2 linked regions of the Variovorax paradoxus genome follow. The protein of the gene in region 1 binds, or shares a complex with, the protein of each later gene. Links are inferred from orthologs where the notes say so. Each region holds a gene or a part of one and is shown in the gene's direction. Other genes may lie near its edges.

Region 1 (3,612 bases):
ATCAGCACAACCAGCAGCACGTCGATGAACGGGATCAGGTTGATCTCCGGCTCGTCGCGCGCGCCATGGCGAAACTGCATGCGGCCCCGCGAGCTCATTTGCGCAGGGCGTTCAGGTGGCGGGCAAAGCGCTCGCCCGAGAGTTCGAGGTTCAGCAGGTACTCGTCGACGCGGCTGCGAAAGTAGCGCCAGAAAATCAGCGTCGGAATGGCCACGATCAGGCCGAAGGCCGTGTTGTACAGCGCGATCGAGATGCCGTGCGCCAGCTGCGCCGGGTTGCCCGAGCCGACGGCACCGCTGCCGGGTGACTGCGAGCCGAAAATTTCGATCATGCCGATCACCGTGCCCAGCAGGCCGAGCAGCGGCGCGGCCGAGGCGATGGTGGCCAGCGCCGGCAGGTAGCGCTCCAGCTTGTGCGCCACGGTGCGGCCCGAGGCCTCCATGGCGGCGCGCAGGTCTTCTTCGGTGCAGCGCGGGTTGGCGTTCAGCGCGCGCAGGCCGGCGGCCAGCACCTGGCCGAGCATCGAGTTGCTTTCGAGTTTGGTCACGACATCGGGGCCGGGAACCGCGCCGCGCGACACGGTGATGGTCTCGTCCAGCAGCTTCGGCGGCAGGACCTTGACGGTCTTGAGGCTGGTGAAACGTTCAATGACCAGCGCGAGTGCGATGACCGAACAGGCGAGCAATGGCCAGATTGGCCAGCCCGCGGCAACAATGATGGAAAACAAGAAAATCCTCCGGCCCGTAGACTGCAAATGCGCGGCGATTATCCACCGAGCCACCATCGGCTCGCGGCTTGTTTGTGTGTCGGCAAGGACGCACAGATTCTGTGGATAACTTTGTGATTAACCCGTGGCGCAATGGCTCCGAACCCGCATGGGACGGGCTTTCCGTTAGATCGATTGAATTTTGAGCAGCACTTTTTTCAATGAAATCAACAGCTTGCACGAGAACTCGTGCATCTGTTCCACCATACCCCTCCAAAGTGGGGGGCGCAGCGCCCGTTGTGGAAGAGTGGCGCTCGACGGCGGAGGGGCGCGATGAGCTTCAGGGAGCCGAATGCAGCGCCCGGGCCGCGTGTGTGGGCCGTGGGCGCGCTGTGCCGCGCGGTGGCCGACGCGCTCGACGCGCGCTTCAACCCTGTCTCCGTGCGCGGGGAAATCTCGGGTTTCTCGCGCGCATCGAGCGGTCATTGCTACTTCTCGCTCAAGGACGAGTCCGGCCAGTTGCGCTGCGCGATGTTCCGCCGCGCGGCGAGCCTGCTCGACTTCACGCCGCGTGATGGCGATCAGGTCGAGGTGCGCGGCCGGCTGGCGGTGTACGAACCGCGTGGCGATCTGCAACTGGTGGTCGAGAGCCTGCGGCGCGCGGGGCAGGGCGCGCTGTTCGAGCAGTTCCTGCAGCGCAAGGCGCGCCTCGAAGCCGAAGGCCTGTTTGATCCGGCGCGCAAGCGGGCGCTGCCGTCGATGCCGCGTGCCGTGGGCGTCGTCACTTCGCTGGGCGCTGCGGCACTGCATGACGTCGTGACCGCGTTGCGGCGGCGCGTGCCCCACATCCCCGTGGTGCTGGCGCCAGCGACGGTGCAGGGCGTCAACGCACCGGCCGAGCTGGTGCGCGCCTTGCAGTCGCTCTACACGCTGGAGCCGGCTGTCGACGTGATCCTGCTGGTGCGCGGTGGCGGCTCGATCGAGGACCTCTGGGCCTTCAACGACGAAACCCTGGCGCGCACCATCGTGCAGAGTCCCGTGCCGGTGATCAGCGGCGTGGGACACGAAACCGATTTCACGATCGCCGACTTCTGCGCCGACCTGCGCGCGCCCACGCCCACGGCCGCCGCGGAACTCGTCAGCGCGCCGCGCGACCTGTGGCTCGGTGCGCTCGATCTGCTCGACGAACGGCTCGGTGACGCGCTTGGCGCACGCTTGGACGTACTGGGGCAGCGACTCGATCAAGCGGCGGGGCGTCTTGGCCGGCCCTCGAATCTGGTGGCTCGCCAGCAGCTTCGCCTCGCCCACCATGCACAGCGCCTGCACTTCGCGGTGCTGTCGCGACGTGAGCGCCTGGCGCAGGTGCCGGGATCGATCGCCGCCGACTTCCCTTCGAAATTCGACCGCGCGCTGGTGCAGCGGCGCGAGCGCCTGGAGCGCGTGGCGCTGCGCTTGCGGCTGCTCGATCCGGCGCTGGTTCTGCAGCGCGGCTACGCCTGGCTCAGCGATGGCTCCGGCCGCGCGGTCATCAGCGCGAAAAAGCTGCATGCTGGCGATGCGGTCGTCGCTCGGCTCGCGGATGGCGAGGTCGGCCTGACCGTGACGCATGGAGGGAGCAACAACGGGAACACGTCCGACGCGCCCTCGAAAATTACTTCCTAGAATCCTTCATTCCCCACAACCAACCCACGAGAAAAAACCATGGAACATGTGCTCCCACCCCTGCCGTACGCCATCGACGCGCTGGCCCCCGAGTACTCGAAGGAAACGCTCGAGTACCACCACGGCAAGCACCACAATGCCTACGTGGTGAACCTGAACAACCTGCAAAAGGGCACCGAGTTCGAAGCGATGACGCTCGAAGAGATCATCAAGAAGTCCAGCGGCGGCATCTACAACAACGCCGCGCAGATCTGGAACCACACCTTCTTCTGGAACTGCATGAAGCCGCAAGGCGGCGGCGCACCGACGGGCGCGCTGGCCCAGGCCATCGATGCCAAGTGGGGCAGCTACGACGCCTTCAAGGAAGCCTTCGTGAAGTCGGCCGTGGGCAACTTCGGTTCGGGCTGGACCTGGCTCGTGAAGAAGGCCGACGGCTCGGTGGACATCGTGAACACCGGCGCCGCCGGCACGCCGCTGACCACCGCCGACACCGCCCTGCTGACGGTGGACGTGTGGGAGCACGCGTACTACATCGACTACCGCAACATGCGCCCGAAGTTCGTCGAAACCTTCCTGGCCAAGCTGGCCAACTGGGACTTCGCGGCCAAGAACTTCGGCTGAAGCCGGCGCTCTCGCCATGAAAAAGCCGACCTGCGGGTCGGCTTTTTTACGGGCGCTGAGTCCAGAGTTAGCGCTTGGCTGTGGAGAACAGCTCGCCGCCGAGCTTGGCCCCCTTCTTGATGTTCTTCTTGGCGAACCAGCCTTGGTTCATTTCGAGCACGTAGCGCACCGGTTCTTCGGAGCAATGCGAGTTCTCGGTCATCGGCTGCATGTCGACCAGGTTGACGATGCGGCCATCGTCGGCCACGAAGGCGGCGGTCAGTGGCAACAGCGTGTTGCGCATCCAGAAGCACTGTGTGGCCGGCTGATCGAACACGAAGATCATGCCTTCGGCCTGCGGCATCGTCTTGCGAAACATCAGGCCGATCTCGCGTTCACGGGGCGATTGCGCCACCTGTGCGTCGATCTTGTAGAGGCCGACCGACAACTGCGTGCGTGCCAGATCGGTTTGGGGTTGCGGTTGGATTTGCTGCTGCGCGTGGGCCGGCGCCAGGAAGGACGCGGACACCAGAAGCAGCGCGGCAAGACGCTGGAACATCGGATGACTCTTTCGGGGCCGCCATACACAGGGTCGGCCCGTGACCAATAAAAATGCCCGCTGAAGCGGGCATTGCCGGGAGCTT
Region 2 (3,096 bases), 1.2 Mb from region 1 along the record:
GTCGACACGGTGAGCACGTGCGGGTACCACTCGATCATCACGTGCGGGTAGTAGGTGAGCCAGATCGCGCCGTACTTCGGCGGCTTGCCGTCGCGGTACTTGAGCAACTGCTCCTGCCACTTCTGGTAGACCGGGCTGCCCGCGCGGCCCAGGCGGTTGGCCACGCCCACCGTCTGCACCGAGAACTCGGGCTTGAACTCCCAGCGCAGGTCGTCGCAGGTGACGAAGCTGCCCAGGCCGGGGTGGAACGGGCCGACGTGGTAGTCCTCGAGATAGACCTCGATGAAGGTCTTCCAGTTGTAGTTGCACTCGTGCAGCTCGACGCGGTCGAGCGCGTAGCCCGAGAAGTCGAGGTCGGCCTGCGGGCCCAGGCCGGCCATGTCGGCCGCCACGTCGCGGCCGCTGCCGTCGGCGTTCTTCTCGAACAGAAGGCCGTTCCACTCGGTGAGCGGGTAGTTGTGCAGGTTCAGGCACGGGTCCTGGTCGAAATGCGGGGCGCCGATCAGCGTGCCGGTGGTGCGCGCGTCTTTCGCGGCGTAGGTCCAGCGGTGCAGCGGGCAGACGATGTTGCCGCCGGTCTGCGCGTCGAGCTGGCCCCGGCCCTGCAGGATGAGGGCCTGCCGGTGGCGGCAGACGTTCGAGATGAGCTCCACGCCCTTGGGCGTGTGGACCAGCGCGCGGCCCTGGTGTTCTTGCGGCAGGGTGTGGAAGTCACCTGGCTCGGGCACGGCCAGTCGGTGCCCGACGTAGCGGGGCCCTCGCGCAAAAAGGTTCTGCATTTCGCGGGCGTACAAGGCCTCGTCGAAATACGCGGTAACTGGAAGTTGGCTCGCGGCCTGCTGCAGTTGAAGACTTAAATCAGACATGGAGGACCTGACCAAGCTCCCCACAGGGAGAAAAAAGAAAAACGGAAGGCGCCGTCTGCATGGGTGACGGCCCGAAGAGGTGTGCCGGCGTGACCGGCGGGGGAAGCGGGGATTGTACCCGGGGGGCATTTTTGCGCCCGCCGGGGTTTTGCCTCGCATCGCCGGGCGTCATACAGGGTGTTGCAAAGGGCAACGCGGGCGTGCGCGGGCCGCTCGGCGGTTCGTTGCGCCCCCGCCCTAAAATGCTTCGTTTCATCCACGATTCGTTGCATGCCCAAGGTGCCTTCTCCTTCCACGACCCGCCCGGCGGCGACGCCCGACACAGGCCCGCTGCCCGCCAGCTACGAAGCCGGGCTCCAGGAACTGGAACAACTGGTTGCAGAACTCGAATCGGGCCAGCTGCCGCTGGACCAGCTGCTGGGCAGCTACCAGCGCGGCGCCGCACTGCTCGGCTTCTGCCGCGACAAGCTGCAGGCGGTCGAAGACCAGATCAAGGTGCTCGACGCCGGCAGCCTCAAGCCCTGGACGGCCGAATGAGCGCCGTCCCGATGACTTCCACCGCCACCACTCCCTGGGACGCGAAGACGCTGGCCAACTGGGCCGAGCCGCATCTGGCCACGGTCGAAGCGGCGCTGTCGCGCTGGGTCGGCGTCGATGCGCCGGTGCTGCTGGGCGACGCCATGCGCTATGCCGTGCTCGACGGCGGCAAGCGGCTGCGGCCGCTGCTGGTGCTCGCAGCCAATGAAGCGGTCGGCGGCAACGCCCACGCCGCGCTGCGTGCGGCCTGCGCCACCGAACTCATCCACGCCTATTCGCTGGTGCACGACGACCTGCCGTGCATGGACAACGACGTGCTGCGCCGCGGCAAGCCCACGGTGCACGTGAAGTTCGGCGAGGCCGACGCGCTGCTCGCGGGCGACGCGCTGCAGGCACTGGCCTTCGAACTGCTCGCGCCCGAGGGCGACGAGGTGCCCGCCGCGATGCAGGCGCTGCTGTGCCGCCTGCTGGCGCGAGCGGCCGGCAGCCAGGGCATGGCCGGCGGCCAGGCGATCGACCTGGCCAGCGTCGGCATCGCACTGAACGAAGCCCAGCTGCGCGAAATGCACCGCCTGAAGACCGGCGCGCTGCTGCAAGGCAGCGTCGAGATGGGCGCCGCCTGCGGCACCGTGTCGCCGGTCGCATTGGCGGCGCTGCGCGACTACGGCGCCGCCATCGGCCTGGCGTTCCAGGTGGTCGACGACATCCTCGACGTCACGGCCGACTCGCACACCCTGGGCAAGACCGCCGGCAAGGATGCCGCGGCCGACAAGCCCACCTACGTGTCGCTGCTCGGCCTGGACGGCGCGCGCGCGCAGGCGAGCCAATTGCTCGCCGACGCGATTGCCGCGCTGAACAAGAGCGGCTTGCCCGACACTGCCGCATTGCGCGCCCTGGCCCACATGGTGGTCGACCGCGACCGCTGAGAAGAAAAAAGAACCCACCTCCATGGCTCCGCTGCTTCCCACTCTCCACGACCCTTCGCCGATCCGCCAGTACGACCGGGCCCAGCTCAAGCAGCTGTCCGACGAGGTGCGCGCCTGCGTGCTCGACAACGTCTCGCGCACCGGCGGTCACCTGAGCTCCAACCTCGGCACGGTCGAGCTGACGGTGGCGCTGCACCATGTGTTCAACACGCCGCACGACCGGCTGGTGTGGGACGTGGGCCACCAGACCTACCCGCACAAGATCCTCACGGGCCGGCGCGAGCGCATGCCCACGCTGCGCCAGCTGGGCGGCATCTCGGGCTTTCCGCAGAGGAGCGAGAGCGAGTTCGACACCTTCGGCACCGCCCACTCGTCGACCAGCATCTCGGCCGCGCTCGGCATGGCCATGGCCGCCAAGCAGAAGGGCGAGAAGCGCCATGCCGTGGCCATCATCGGCGACGGCGCGCTCACGGCCGGCATGGCCTTCGAGGCGCTCAACAACGCGGGCGTGTGCGACTGCAAGCTGCTGGTGATCCTGAACGACAACGACATGTCGATCAGCCCGCCGGTGGGCGCGCTCAACCGCTACCTCGCGCAGCTCATGAGCGGCAATTTCTACGCCGCCGCCAAGAACGTCGGCAAGAGCATGTTGCGCAACGCGCCGCCGCTGTTCGAGCTGGCCAAGCGCCTGGAGCAGCATGCCAAGGGCATGGTCGTGCCGGCCACGCTGTTCGAGCAGTTCGGCTTCAACTACGTCGGCCCGATCG

The links.
Region 2: the proteins of xseA (region 1) and xseB are in contact, whole or in part, in a cryo-EM structure (PDB 8TXR), measured with the Escherichia coli proteins. The link is inferred for Variovorax paradoxus from one-to-one orthologs.

What each region holds. Positions count from the first base shown.
Region 1 is NZ_CP045644.1:5,506,530-5,510,141, reverse strand. Bases 246-3,203 are described here. They hold xseA (exodeoxyribonuclease VII large subunit), read left to right. Parts: upstream 246-1,039; coding sequence 1,040-2,368; downstream 2,369-3,203. Other genes in these bases: GFK26_RS25380 (DUF192 domain-containing protein), read right to left, coding at 3,057-3,203; GFK26_RS34370 (superoxide dismutase), read left to right, coding at 2,408-2,989; GFK26_RS25390 (MotA/TolQ/ExbB proton channel family protein), read right to left, coding at 246-727. In the rest of the region: GFK26_RS25395 (ExbD/TolR family protein), read right to left, coding at 1-80; more of GFK26_RS25390, read right to left, coding at 95-245; more of GFK26_RS25380, read right to left, coding at 3,204-3,527. UniProt on the Escherichia coli protein: Bidirectionally degrades single-stranded DNA into large acid-insoluble oligonucleotides, which are then degraded further into small acid-soluble oligonucleotides.
Region 2 is NZ_CP045644.1:6,737,840-6,740,935, reverse strand. Bases 1-2,769 are described here. They hold xseB (exodeoxyribonuclease VII small subunit), read left to right. Parts: upstream 1-1,136; coding sequence 1,137-1,403; downstream 1,404-2,769. Other genes in these bases: dxs (1-deoxy-D-xylulose-5-phosphate synthase), read left to right, coding at 2,352-2,769; GFK26_RS31260 (polyprenyl synthetase family protein), read left to right, coding at 1,415-2,329; GFK26_RS31270 (aromatic ring-hydroxylating oxygenase subunit alpha), read right to left, coding at 1-866. Outside these bases: more of dxs, read left to right, coding at 2,770-3,096. UniProt on the Escherichia coli protein: Bidirectionally degrades single-stranded DNA into large acid-insoluble oligonucleotides, which are then degraded further into small acid-soluble oligonucleotides.